Regions from separate parts of the Tatumella sp. UCD-D_suzukii genome, predicted to be linked through region 2. Evidence: predicted binding sites of a transcription regulator. Region 2 holds the regulator's gene; each other region holds the start of a gene.
What was found. Region 2 encodes PurR, which represses purine synthesis genes. Its sites were predicted from a motif close to CANGCAAACGTTTGCNTG; they were not measured.
Positions count from the first base shown of each region.

Region 1 (3,190 bases), on a different contig from region 2:
CCCGTTCGGGAAATAGCGGCTGGCAAATTCGGGGGAGGCGACAAACAGATAATCCAGAGCCCCTAATTGGTCCACGAGGCAACTCGGTAATGCCTGAGGCTGAATACTCACCGCTCCTACAACCTCACCGCGGCGCAGACGTTCCTGTGTCCTGCTTTCATCTTCTACCTGCAGGTTAAGTCGTACCGGTGAGTCGGCCAGCACATCTTTCAGAGCCGGCAGTAACCAGGTTGCCAGGCTGTCGGCGTTAACTGCGATAGACAGCAGTAGCGGTGTACTGCCGCCCGATTCGTCCGCCAGCCACTGCTCTTCCAGCATCTCTACCTGATGCAGTAACGCCAGTAACTTCTGACCCTGCTCGGTGGGGCGGGGAGGAACAGTACGGACCAGCAGGGGCTGACCAAAAAGATTCTCCAGCTGTTTAATACGCTGTGAAACAGCTGACTGGGTAATGCATAACTTTTGTGCAGCGCGTTCAAAACCCCGCTCTCGTATCACTGCATCCAGGGCCTGAAGGGTTCGGTAATCCGGGCGTTTCATGGGTGTTTTCTCTCGGCTGCAGGGAAAACATATCCCCGGTTAAGTTCACTGACGCGCACTAAGATAGTATCTCCGTAATTTTGCTGACGGTTTTATAAAACATGGGAACTTGCCAGCAAGAGTAGGTTTTTTTTCTTTTGCTTGTTTTATACTACGCTGACGAACAGAGCGTACAGGTTTAACATATCATGAGCCGTGATGAATTAAAAAAAGCAGTGGGTCAGGCAGCACTGAAGTATGTCCGTCCCGGAGCGGTAGTAGGTGTGGGTACCGGCAGTACCGTTGCTCATTTTATTGATGCACTAGCCACCATGAAGCATGACATTGAAGGGGCTGTATCCAGTTCTGAAGATTCGACGGCAAAATTGCTGGCCTGCGGTATCCCGGTCATCGACCTGAATAATGTCGATCAGTTATCGGTGTATGTAGATGGTGCAGATGAAATCAACCCGCAAATGCAGATGATTAAAGGTGGCGGCGCTGCGCTCACCCGCGAGAAAATCATCGCCGCGGTGGCAGAGCAGTTTATCTGCATCGCCGATGCCAGCAAACAGGTGGATGTTCTGGGGCATTTCCCATTACCGGTCGAGGTTATTCCGATGGCCAGGGCGTATGTTGCCAGGGAACTGGTGAAAATGGGTGGGTTACCGGAATATCGACAGCATGTGGTAACAGATAACGGGAATATTATTCTTGACGTTTACAACCTCAGCATTGTCAATCCGGCGGAGCTTGAGCGTAAAATCAATGCATTACCGGGTGTAGTGACGGTCGGGCTATTTGCGGCCAGAGGGGCTGATGTTGCGCTGATTGGTACAGAAGATGGTGTGATCACATTGAAGAAAGGCGTCTGAGAGACGTCTTTTTTTTGAGTTTATTTTAGTGATTTATATCACATTTAAAACAGCAGTTGATAAATTCTGCTTTCCTGCAGACGTAATCGTTTTCTTTTTATCGAAATCTGCTGAAACCGTCGTGCGGGCAGCCTGAAACCGGGAGCGGTTTTCTGTTGCCCGTAGCGGAAATTTTGTTATGTTGACAGAAGAAATACTTATATTCGTCTCAATATCGTCAACCATAAGGTCGGGCAATGGCAAAGGTATCACTGGAAAAAGACAAAATTAAGTTTCTGCTGGTGGAAGGTGTTCATCAGACAGCGCTGGATAATCTTCGTGCAGCGGGCTATACCAATATTGAATTTCATAAAGGTGCACTGGATACCGAATCCCTGAAAGAGTCGATTCGCGATGCACACTTTGTCGGGATCCGCTCCCGTACCCACCTGACCGAAGAAGTGTTTGCGGCCGCAGAAAAATTAGTGGCGGTAGGGTGCTTCTGCATCGGGACTAATCAGGTTGACCTTGATGCGGCGGCAAAACGCGGTATCCCGGTCTTCAATGCGCCGTTCTCTAACACCCGCTCTGTTGCTGAACTGGTGATTGGTGAATTGCTGCTGTTGTTACGCGGTATTCCGGAAGCGAATGCCAAGGCACACCGTGGGATCTGGAACAAAAATGCCAAGGGTTCGTTTGAAGCCCGTGGTAAAAAACTGGGTATCATTGGTTACGGCCATATCGGCATGCAGCTGGGTGTGCTGGCTGAAAGCCTGGGGATGCATGTTTTCTTCTACGATGTGGAAGATAAGCTCCCGTTAGGTAATGCGACGCAGGTAAAACATCTGAATGATTTGCTGGGGATGAGCGATGTGGTCACCCTGCATGTGCCGGAAACCCCGAACACACAAAATATGATCGGGGTTGAACAACTGGCGGCAATGAAAAAAGGCGGTCTGCTGATCAATGCCTCCCGCGGAACGGTGATTGATATTCCGGCGCTGTGTGACGCGCTGGCAAGCAAGCATCTGAGTGGTGCTGCTATCGATGTTTATCCGCAGGAACCGGCCAGCAACAGTGATCCTTTTGTCTCGCCACTGTGTGAGTTCGACAATGTTATCCTGACGCCGCATATCGGTGGTTCCACCGAAGAAGCGCAGGAGAATATTGGCGTAGAAGTGTCCGGTAAGCTGATTAAATACTCTGATAACGGTTCAACGTTGTCAGCGGTAAACTTCCCTGAGGTTTCTCTGCCAGGCCATGCCGCCAGCGCCAGCCGTTTGCTGCATATCCATGAGAACCGTCCGGGCGTACTGACGGCCATCAACCAGATTTTTGCCGAGCAGGGCATCAATATTATGGGCCAGTATCTGCAGACCACGCCGTACATGGGTTATGTGGTTATCGATATCGATGCCCCGCAGGACGTCGCCGATAAAGCGCTGCAACTGATGAAAGGTATTCAGGGCACGCTGCGTGCCCGCCTGCTGTACTAAGTTCATCACCAGAGTCTGAAAAGGCGGGGAAACCCGCCTTTTTTGTCGCTGTTGACCCGATATCAGGTGCTGTCATCCGGTATTAACAGATAAATACCGGTAACCGGATTACAGGGGGCAGGGCGATAGTCGGGATATTTTATTATCAGTACGGTGAGTGTTCCGTTTGCTTTGTAATAAGGCTTGCTGCCTGTAATCCGCTGCGGGCGACCGGGCAAAGGGCGCCTGGTCACATTCACTCGTTCAGTGGTGCGATGTCGCGGTAAGACACCGGGTGGGTGGCCCGGAGAAAAACGGGGGATCTTTGTCTCTGGTTTGTGG
Region 1 is NZ_JFJX01000049.1:298,970-302,159, reverse strand. It holds gene CG67_RS09575 (LysR family transcriptional regulator ArgP) at 1-540, opposite strand, end outside; gene rpiA (ribose-5-phosphate isomerase RpiA) at 729-1,394, shown strand; gene serA (phosphoglycerate dehydrogenase) at 1,631-2,869, shown strand.
Region 1: a site for PurR is predicted at 1,474-1,491, ahead of serA (phosphoglycerate dehydrogenase). Genes of this name have one in related genera too.

Region 2 (3,190 bases):
GAAAAAGCTGACCATGTGGGAGTCTACCTGGGTGACGGGAAATTTATTCAGTCCCCCCGCACCGGCAAAGATATTCAAATCAGTGCCCTGAGCAACGAATACTGGCAGAGCCACTACATCGGTGCCCGCCGGGTAATGACCCCGAGTACCGTTCGTTAAGAGAGTACAGGCTACTGCCCCTTCCCGGGCCGAAAGCATAAAAAAGCCTGAACAGTGTTCAGGCTTTTTTATTATCTGTTGCGGGACAGCACTGCACTCCCGCAAGCCGGGAGACCCCGGTTAATGCAGAATTGCTGTAAAACTGAATGCAGAAATCATCAATAAAGCAACAATCGTGGTGGTCAGTGCCAGTTTAAGATCAGTATCAATGCGTCCCCCTTCTCATAAGCACAATAACTGTATGGATATTATTATAATTACCACACTGTTGCGCAAAAATCTCGTTTTATTGTCCTGACCTTGCTAGAATTGCCGCCCTTCGTTGCGCAACGATGATGCGTGCTGAAATTTCAAGCGCTATTATCGTCCCGTCACAGGTAAATCGTCCCCCCTACACTACGAACGATTGCCGGAGTCAGGGTAAACGCAAACGATTAACTCAGCCAGCACAGAATAATGATAAACCCGGAGTAAGAATTGAATGGCAACTATTAAAGACGTGGCGAAGCGAGCAGGGGTTTCCACCACCACTGTTTCACATGTCATTAATCAGACCCGCTTTGTTGCGGAAGACACCTGTAAGGCCGTCCGGGAGGCAATTAATGAATTGCATTATTCCCCGAGTGCCGTCGCCAGAAGTCTGAAAGTGAATAACACCCGGACCATAGGATTGCTGTCGACCTCTCTGGAAGCTCCTTATTTTGCAGAGATCATCGAAGTTATCGAAAAGAAATGCTTTGAGCACGGTTATACCCTGATCCTCGGCAATGCCGATAATGATCTGAAAAAACAGCGTGCCTATCTGTCGATGATGGCACAAAAGCGTGTCGATGGTCTGCTGGTTATGTGTGCAGAATACCCACAGGATCTGCTGGATATGCTGGAACAGAACCGTAATATTCCGATGGTCGTTATGGACTGGGGAGTTTCCCGTGGGGACTTTACCGACACCATCCTGGATAATGCCTTCCGGGGCGGATATATGGCCGGACGCTACCTGATAGAACGTGGCCATCGTGATATCGGCTGTATCCCGGGCCAGATGGAACGCAACACCGGCGGCGGACGCCTGTCAGGCTTTTTGAAAGCGTTACAGGAAGCCGGTATCACCCTGCGTGATGAATGGCTGGTACAGGGTGATTTCGAACCGGAGTCCGGCTATCAGGCGATGCAGCAGTTGCTTTCGCAACCGCAACTGCCTACCGCCGTGTTCTGCGGTGGCGATATTATGGCTATGGGTGCCATTTGTGCGGCTGACGAACAGGGATTACGCGTACCGCAGGATATATCAGTGATCGGCTATGACAACGTACGTAATTCACGTTACTTCAGCCCGGCGCTGACCACTATTCACCAGCCTAAACGTGAACTGGGTGAAAAAGCCCTGGAAATGTTGCTGGATCGTATCGTCAATAAACGCGATGAACCCCAAACCATTGAGGTGAACCCGCGACTGATTGAACGTCGCTCGGTGATTGATGGTCCTTTTGTCGATTATCGTCGTTAAGCACACCTTTTATTCCCTCAGCCATTCCTGGTTCAGTGTGTCGGTATCCCCGAGGTAGTCCAGAATCCACCGCAGGGCCGGTGAACTCCGCTCCCCGGCCCAACTGACACAACAGGGGCTTTCCGGAAACGGTGCAGGTAACTGTAATTCCCTGACTTCCCCCCGGGATAGCAGTGGCCTGGCCAGGTGGCCAGGTACCATGGCTACACATAACCCGGCCCTCACGCAGTCGAGCCCGGTCTGCCAGTCCGGCACCGGCATACGCCGCTGGTTATCCAGCGACCAGGTGATACGTCGTGGCAATGCCCGGGAGGTATCTTCCAGCATCAGTGAGGGCCAGGCACGTAACCTCTCCTCTCCCGGCGGGCCGCCGTTAGCCAGAGGGTGGTCGGCACTGACAATGCACCGCCAGTTCAGGTGGCCCATATCACGGAAATCAAAACGCCCGGTCACCGGCACGGCCCGGGTTGCACCGATAGCCATGTCCACCCTGCCATCAGCCAGCGCATCCCATACCCCGTTAAAGACTTCTTCACTGATGTGCAGTTCGATATCAGAGAAATGACGATAAAAATCGGTCACCAGTTGCTGCATACGTTGTCGTTTAACAATCCTGTCCACGGCAATGCTTACCTGCCCCCGCCAGCCATTCGCCAGTTGCTGACATTGCCGACGGGTGGATTGCATTTTTTTGATAACCCCGCGGCTTTCACGGACAAAATGTTCACCTGCCGGAGTGAGAACGACGTCCCGGTGCTGACGCTCAAATAAAGGCACCGCCAGCCACTCCTCAAGCTGCCTGACCGTATAACTGATCGCCGAAGGCACGCGATGAAGCTCTCTGGCCGCTGCACTGAAGCTGCCATTCCTTGATACCGCATCGACGACTTCGAGTGCATATTCAGACCACATAATGACCTTTCAAATTTTTTAAACGTTAATCTCAAATATTACCGATTCACAACAAGCAATGCACCCTTTTACACTTTGCGCGAAATTTTTATCAGAGGAGATGTCATGAGGCATCCGGTGTTGTTTTTAATTTATCTGGCCTTACTCAGTATGCTGGGCTTTCTGGCTACGGATATGTATTTACCTGCCTTTGGTGCAATGAAACAGGACCTGGGCACCAGCGCCGGGGTGATCAGCGCCAGCCTGAGCCTGTTTCTGGCCGGTTTTGCCTGCGGTCAGTTGCTGTGGGGCCCCCTGTCTGATGTGACAGGACGGAAACCGGTATTACTGTGCGGGCTGGGAATTTTCGCGGCCAGTTGCCTGGCCATGCTATGGGTGACATCTCCGGTGATGTTACTGGCCCTGCGTTTTATCCAGGCCATCGGTGTCTGTGCCGCCGCCGTCAGTTGGCAGTCACTGGTGCTGGACCATTATCCGGCTTCACGTAGTCAGAAGATTTTTGCCACCATCATGCCCCTGGTCGCACTGTCACCGGCACTGGCCCCGTTGCTGGGCTCCTGGCTGCTGGCACATTATCACTGGCGTTCGGTTTTTCTGGTGCTAACGTTGATC
Region 2 is NZ_JFJX01000012.1:252,644-255,833, reverse strand. It holds gene CG67_RS05265 (C40 family peptidase) at 1-159, shown strand, start outside; gene CG67_RS18775 (YnhF family membrane protein) at 280-369, opposite strand; gene purR (HTH-type transcriptional repressor PurR) at 641-1,666, shown strand; gene punR (DNA-binding transcriptional activator PunR) at 1,676-2,578, opposite strand; gene punC (purine nucleoside transporter PunC) at 2,684-3,190, shown strand, end outside.

Region 3 (3,190 bases), on a different contig from region 2:
ACGTCCGGCGGCAGGATATTCAGCGCAGCAAAATCACGGTGCATTTCGGCAATCATCCGGTCCGTCAGTTCACCGATAGTTTCACCTTTATCGTTCGCACGTTTAATGATTTTGTCATCAATATCCGTGATATTTCTCACGTATTTCAGGTCATATCCCAGATAACGTAAGTAGCGGGAGACCACATCAAAGGCAACGAATGTACGGCCATGGCCAATATGGCACAGGTCATAAACGGTAATACCGCACACGTACATGCCAATTTTCCCGGCATGAATAGGTTTAAATTCCTCTTTTTGTCTGCTCTGAGTGTTATAAATTTTCAGCATTTAACTCTTCCGTTTCTGCGTTTGTTCTGCGTGTGCGATAACTCGGGTTATTGTGCCGTATTTTTCACGGGACTGCGACGTAAAGCAAGTCCGGTAACCGGAGGTAAGCACCCCCTACTGCCGCATACCTCAAATTTATGGTATAAGGTGCCATCGTAAATGCCCTTTCTGAGTCACAGAAAAGGCTGAAATACTGCACAACAACCATGACAGGATGAAATTATGGTCACTTTCCAGACTAATTTTGGTGATATCGTCATTAAAACCTTCGATGATAAAGCCCCGGCTACCGTAGAAAACTTTCTGACCTACTGCCGTGAAGGTTTTTATGACAACACCATTTTCCATCGCGTCATTAATGGCTTTATGATCCAGGGGGGTGGTTTTGAGCCAGGAATGAAGCAGAAATCCACCAACGCTGAAATCCGTAACGAAGCCAGCAATGGCCTGAAGAACACCCGTGGTACGCTGGCGATGGCTCGTACCTCTGCACCACACTCTGCGACAGCACAGTTCTTCATCAACGTTGCAGATAATGACTTCCTGAACTTCCGTGATGAAAGCGTTCAGGGCTGGGGCTACTGTGTCTTCGCTGAAGTGGTTGAAGGTATGGATGTGGTCGAAAAAATCAAAGCGGTTTCTACCGGCCGTAGCGGTATGCATCAGGACGTACCAAAAGAAGACGTCATCATTCAGAAAGTGACCATCAGCGAGTAATGTCGCGGACACTTTTTATTGCAGATTTGCATCTGTGTCAGCAGGAACCGGCAATTACTGCCGGTTTTCTGCGTTTTTTACAGCGTGAAGCCACAGAATGTGAAGCCCTGTATATCCTGGGCGATCTGTTCGAAAGCTGGATCGGGGATGATGACCCGAACCCGCTGCACCAGCAGGTCGCTGAGGCGCTCTCTGCCCTGACGATCCCTATCTGGTTTATCCATGGTAACCGCGATTTCTTACTGGGGAAAAAGTTCGCTGCCCGCTGTGGTATGCAGTTACTCCCCGAAGAGCAGTTACTGGAGCTCTATGGTCACCGCGTCCTGATTATGCATGGTGATACCCTCTGTACCGATGATGCCGGTTACCTGCGGTTTCGCGAGAAAGTTCACCAGCCCTGGCTACAGCGCCTGTTTCTGATGCTGCCGTTGCGGCTACGTCAGAAAATCGCCGTCAGACTGCGTAATGACAGTCAGCAGGCTAATCAGACCAAAAGCCAGCAGATCATGGATGTAAATCCACAGGCCGTCGAAGCCGTGATGCAACGTTATCAGGCTTCCCTGTTGATCCATGGTCATACCCATCGTCCGGCCATTCATCGTCTCAGTGTCGGTCAGCAGCCCGCAGAGCGGGCCGTCCTCGGTGCCTGGCATCAGGAAGGTTCCATGATCCAGCTGGATGCCGACGGCGTCAGCCTCATCGCTTTCCCCTGGTAAATCAGGATATTTTGCCCGGTTGTGTCGCGACGCAACCGTTTTCCTCTGCCCCGACTCATGCTATTCTCACGCCCTTCTCAAGGTGTATTACCTGTCCGCCTTCAGGTTTTTTATCTACTCACAGGAGTTGACCGCATGTCGTCGAATACTGCCCCGGCCCGTATCGCCATCATTATGGGTTCTAAAAGTGACTGGGCTACGATGCAGTATGCTGCAGAAATTCTTAACGAACTGGACCTTGCTCACCACGTGGAAGTGGTGTCTGCACACCGCACCCCGGACAAACTGTTCAGCTTTGCTGAGAATGCACAGGACCAGGGCTTTCATGTGATTATTGCCGGCGCCGGTGGCGCGGCTCACCTGCCGGGGATGCTGGCTGCCAAAACCCTGGTGCCGGTACTGGGCGTACCGGTACAGAGCGCAGCGCTCAGCGGTGTCGACAGCCTGTACTCTATCGTGCAGATGCCTCGCGGGATCCCGGTCGGGACGCTGGCTATCGGTAAAGCCGGTGCCGCTAATGCTGCCCTGCTGGCCGCGCAAATCCTGGCCGTCAACGATGCCGGACTGGCACAACGTCTGTCCGACTGGCGGACGCAGCAAAGTGAAGCGGTACTGAACCATCCGGACCCGCGGGAGGCAGAGGCATGAAACCGGTTTGCGTATTAGGTAACGGACAACTGGGACGGATGTTACGCCAGGCGGGGGAGCCGCTGGGGATCGCCGTCTACCCTGTCGGGATTGATGCTGAACCGGAAAGCCTGCCTATCCGCGAGAGCGTCATTACCGCCGAAATCGAACGCTGGCCGGAAACCCCGCTGACACAGGCCCTGGCCAGTCATCCGGCGTTTGTGAACCGGGATATTTTTCCGCGCCTTGCCGATCGCCTGACCCAGAAACAACTGCTCGATCAGTTAGGCTTGGCCACAGCCCCGTGGCAACTGCTGAGCGATGCGGCACAGTGGCCGGACGTCTTTAAACGCCTTGGCGACCTGGCCATCGTGAAACGCCGGACCGGCGGCTATGATGGCCGTGGACAGTGGCGTCTGCGGGAGAGCGATTGTCAGACGCTGCCGGAAGAGTGCTATGGCGAGTGTATCGTGGAGCAGGGAATAGATTTTTCCGGTGAGGTTTCCCTGGTGGGTGCCCGTGGTCACGATGGCACCCTGGTCTTTTATCCGCTGACCCATAACCTGCACCATAACGGCATCCTGTTGTGCAGCGTTGCCCTGCCTGAGCCGGATGCCGCACAGCAACGTCAGGCAGAAGCGATGCTGACGGCGATTATGCAGGAACTGGATTATGTCGGTGTGATGGCGATGGAATGCTTTATTACGCCTGAAGGTCTGTTAATTAATGAACTGGCACCGCGGGTTCATAATAGCGGCCACTGGACGCAGAACGGTGCCTCGATCAGTCAGTTCGCGTTGC
Region 3 is NZ_JFJX01000029.1:72,136-75,325, forward strand. It holds gene cysS (cysteine--tRNA ligase) at 1-329, opposite strand, end outside; gene ppiB (peptidylprolyl isomerase B) at 552-1,046, shown strand; gene lpxH (UDP-2,3-diacylglucosamine diphosphatase) at 1,046-1,762, shown strand; gene purE (5-(carboxyamino)imidazole ribonucleotide mutase) at 1,898-2,410, shown strand; gene purK (5-(carboxyamino)imidazole ribonucleotide synthase) at 2,407-3,190, shown strand, end outside.
Region 3: a site for PurR is predicted at 1,791-1,808, ahead of purE (5-(carboxyamino)imidazole ribonucleotide mutase). Genes of this name have one in related genera too.

Region 4 (3,190 bases), on a different contig from region 2:
GGTAAGCGCCGGATATCGCGTGATCAACCAGGCATAACGCACTGTGCAGAAACATTCTGCACTGTCTTTGTGCAGGCAGCCTGAGTTTTGTCCCCGGTAAAAATGACTACTGCGAACAGAAAATGGCCGAAACGGCTTCTTTTCATAGTGTTTTTGTTATGACATTCGGATCAGCGAAACAGTTTAGTCATTTCTGGCCTGTTAATTGCAACTACCGGTATATCCAGCCACAGGCTTAGCCTGCTTCGAGTATCCGGATTTAGTGACGGGAGAGAAAATGAACTTAAGACGACTGAAATACTTTGTGAAAATTGTCGATATCGGCAGCCTCACTCAGGCCGCAGAGGTATTGCACATCGCTCAACCGGCACTGAGCCAGCAGGTAGCTACCCTGGAAGGGGAGATGGATCAGCAATTATTGATCCGCACCAAACGCGGGGTGACCCCGACCGATGCCGGTAAAGTGCTCTACACTCATGCCCGCAATATTCTGCGGCAGTGTGAACAGGCACAGATGGCGGTACATAATTCCGGTAATATCCTCTCAGGACAGGTCTCCATCGGGCTTGCTCCGGGAACCGCCGCGTCTTCTCTGGTGATGCCATTGCTGCGTGAAATCCGTGAGACCTGGCCGGATATTCTGGTATACCTGCACGAAAACAGTGGTCAGGCGTTGAATGAGAAAGTCATCAATGGTCAGCTCGATATGGCTTTATTGTACGATCGCACGCCGGAAAAGGGCCTGAGTTCTCAGCCACTGATGCAGAAAGAATTGTATCTGGTCGGCACCGGCGTTTCTCCGGGGGCACAGATTGATCTCTCTGAAGTGGCGGGAATGAATCTGTATCTGCCGCGTGATTACAGTGCGGTAAGACAACGGGTGGATGAAGCTTTCTCTCTGCGCCGTCTCAGTGCACATATCATTGGTGAAATTGAATCACTGTCGACATTGTCCGCAGCAATTTCCAGTGGTATGGGAGTTTCGGTATTGCCTGAATCGGCGGCAAGATCGCTCACTGCTCCGATTAATGGCTGGATGGCGAAAATCATTTCTCCGTCACTGCATCTGCCATTATCTCTGAACACCTCTTCAGCATTACCTCTGTCAGCCTCTGCCCGGGCTGTCCAGCATCGTCTGCTCGCCCTGGCTCAGCGTCCGGCGGTCACCGAACGTGAACTGATGCTGGTGAGTTAATCACCACTTTTCCCGCCGGAAGCCGCTAAACCGGCTTCCGGCTCTATTTTCCGCCCCTGAGGGACAAAAAATTATTGCCCCCGGGGGCCTCTATCATTAGGATTGGCGCCGGTAAGAAAACGTTTGCGCAGCGTATTGCGCTGACCGGGGTTTCTCCTCTCGCAGGAACTTATTCCGAATACTGAACCCGTGCTGCGTCATGGCACGGGTTTTGCTTATGTCATTTTGGGGTGGAATGAAGGTTTGTCTGTCCGGCCTGTTACCGGGCGATGACAGCCATTTCTTAAAGACTGTTATAAAATAAAAATCGTGATAAGCGAGATCTATAAAGGACCGACTCATGCTTGAAAAACTCTTTAAGTTGAAAGCACATAAGACTACTGTTCGTACAGAAGTCATTGCAGGACTAACGACCTTCCTGGCGATGGCCTATATCCTGTTTGTTAACCCGAGTATCCTCGGGGCAACCGGCATGGATAAAGGTGCAGTCTTCGTTGCTACCTGTCTGGCAGCGGCCATTGGCTCGGTGCTGATGGGAATGATTGCGAACATGCCTATCGCTCTGGCACCGGGAATGGGCTTAAATGCCTTCTTTACCTATACCGTTGTGCTGCACATGGGTTATCACTGGCAGGTCGCTCTCGGGGCGGTCTTTATTTCTGCGTTAATCTTCTTCGCATTATCTCTGTTCAAAATCCGTGAATGGATCATCAACAGTATTCCGTTACCGCTGCGCTCTGCAATAGCCGCCGGTATTGGTCTGTTCCTGGCGCTGATTGCGCTGGAAGGGGCGGGGATTGTGGTAGGTAACCAGGCAACGCTGGTCGGCTTAGGGGATCTCACTAAAGCCGGACCGTTACTGGCTATCCTGGGCTTTTTCCTGATTGTGGTTCTTGAAGCCCGCCGTATTACCGGTGCCGTACTGATCGGTATTCTGGTGATCACCGCCATTTCGATGCTGTCGGGTATGACACCTTTTGCAGGGATCTTCTCTGCGCCGCCATCTATTGCACCGACTTTCCTGAAACTGGACATCGCCGGCGCCTTTAACGTCGGACTGGTCAGCGTGATTTTTGCCTTCCTGTTTGTCGATGTCTTTGATAACTCAGGCACACTGATCGGTGTCAGCCGCCGTGCGGGTCTGACGGATGAGAAAGGAAATATCCCTGCGATGGGTAAAGCGCTGATTGCGGACAGTTCAGCAGCGCTGTTCGGTTCTCTGCTGGGGACGTCTACCACCACCAGCTTTGTTGAATCTACCGCAGGCGTCAGTGCCGGCGGACGCACCGGTCTGACCTCTGTGGTGGTCGCTATCCTGTTCCTGCTGTCACTCTTTTTCTCGCCGCTGGCAGGCAGTGTTCCTGAGTATGCGACTGCCCCGGCATTACTGTTTGTGGCGGTACTGATGACCTCCGGGCTGGCTGAAATTGACTGGAAAGATATCACCACAGCAGCTCCGGTGACGGTGACCGCGCTGGCGATGCCATTAACGTACTCTATCGCGAATGGTATTGCCTTCGGGTTTATTACCTGGACGGTGGTGAAGTTACTGACCGGTAAAGTCCGTGAAGTTAACCCGGCATTGATTATTCTGTCTGTCTTGTTTGTGATCAAGCTGGGCTGGCTCAGCGCCTGATACCTGTCATCGCTGAGATGAAAAAGGAGCTTCGGCTCCTTTTTTGTTTTATCTGCGACGCACTACTCCTGGCGTTATTCACCTGACCGGGTCCGTACTGCAAAGCTGCTGTGCCGCGGGATCCTGTTCCCGCGTCTCTCACTGACCAGCAAACGGGGACTCCCTGACAGGCAGTGGCAGAGTATCGGTAATCCCGTGTAGTCTTTTCACCCCGCCGGGTATAAAATTACATCACCGCGCTTCCACTTCCGGCGGCATCCTTTACGGCATGAATAGTGGTCGATACGCTCTCCGTTACCGGGAACCACTGATTATTCCTCCCTTTTCTGTTCAGATGATTTGGTATCGCCGTGCGAAAT
Region 4 is NZ_JFJX01000004.1:7,899-11,088, reverse strand. It holds gene nac (nitrogen assimilation transcriptional regulator NAC) at 278-1,195, shown strand; gene CG67_RS02085 (NCS2 family permease) at 1,536-2,831, shown strand.
Region 4: a site for PurR is predicted at 1,308-1,325, ahead of CG67_RS02085 (NCS2 family permease). Genes of this name have one in related genera too.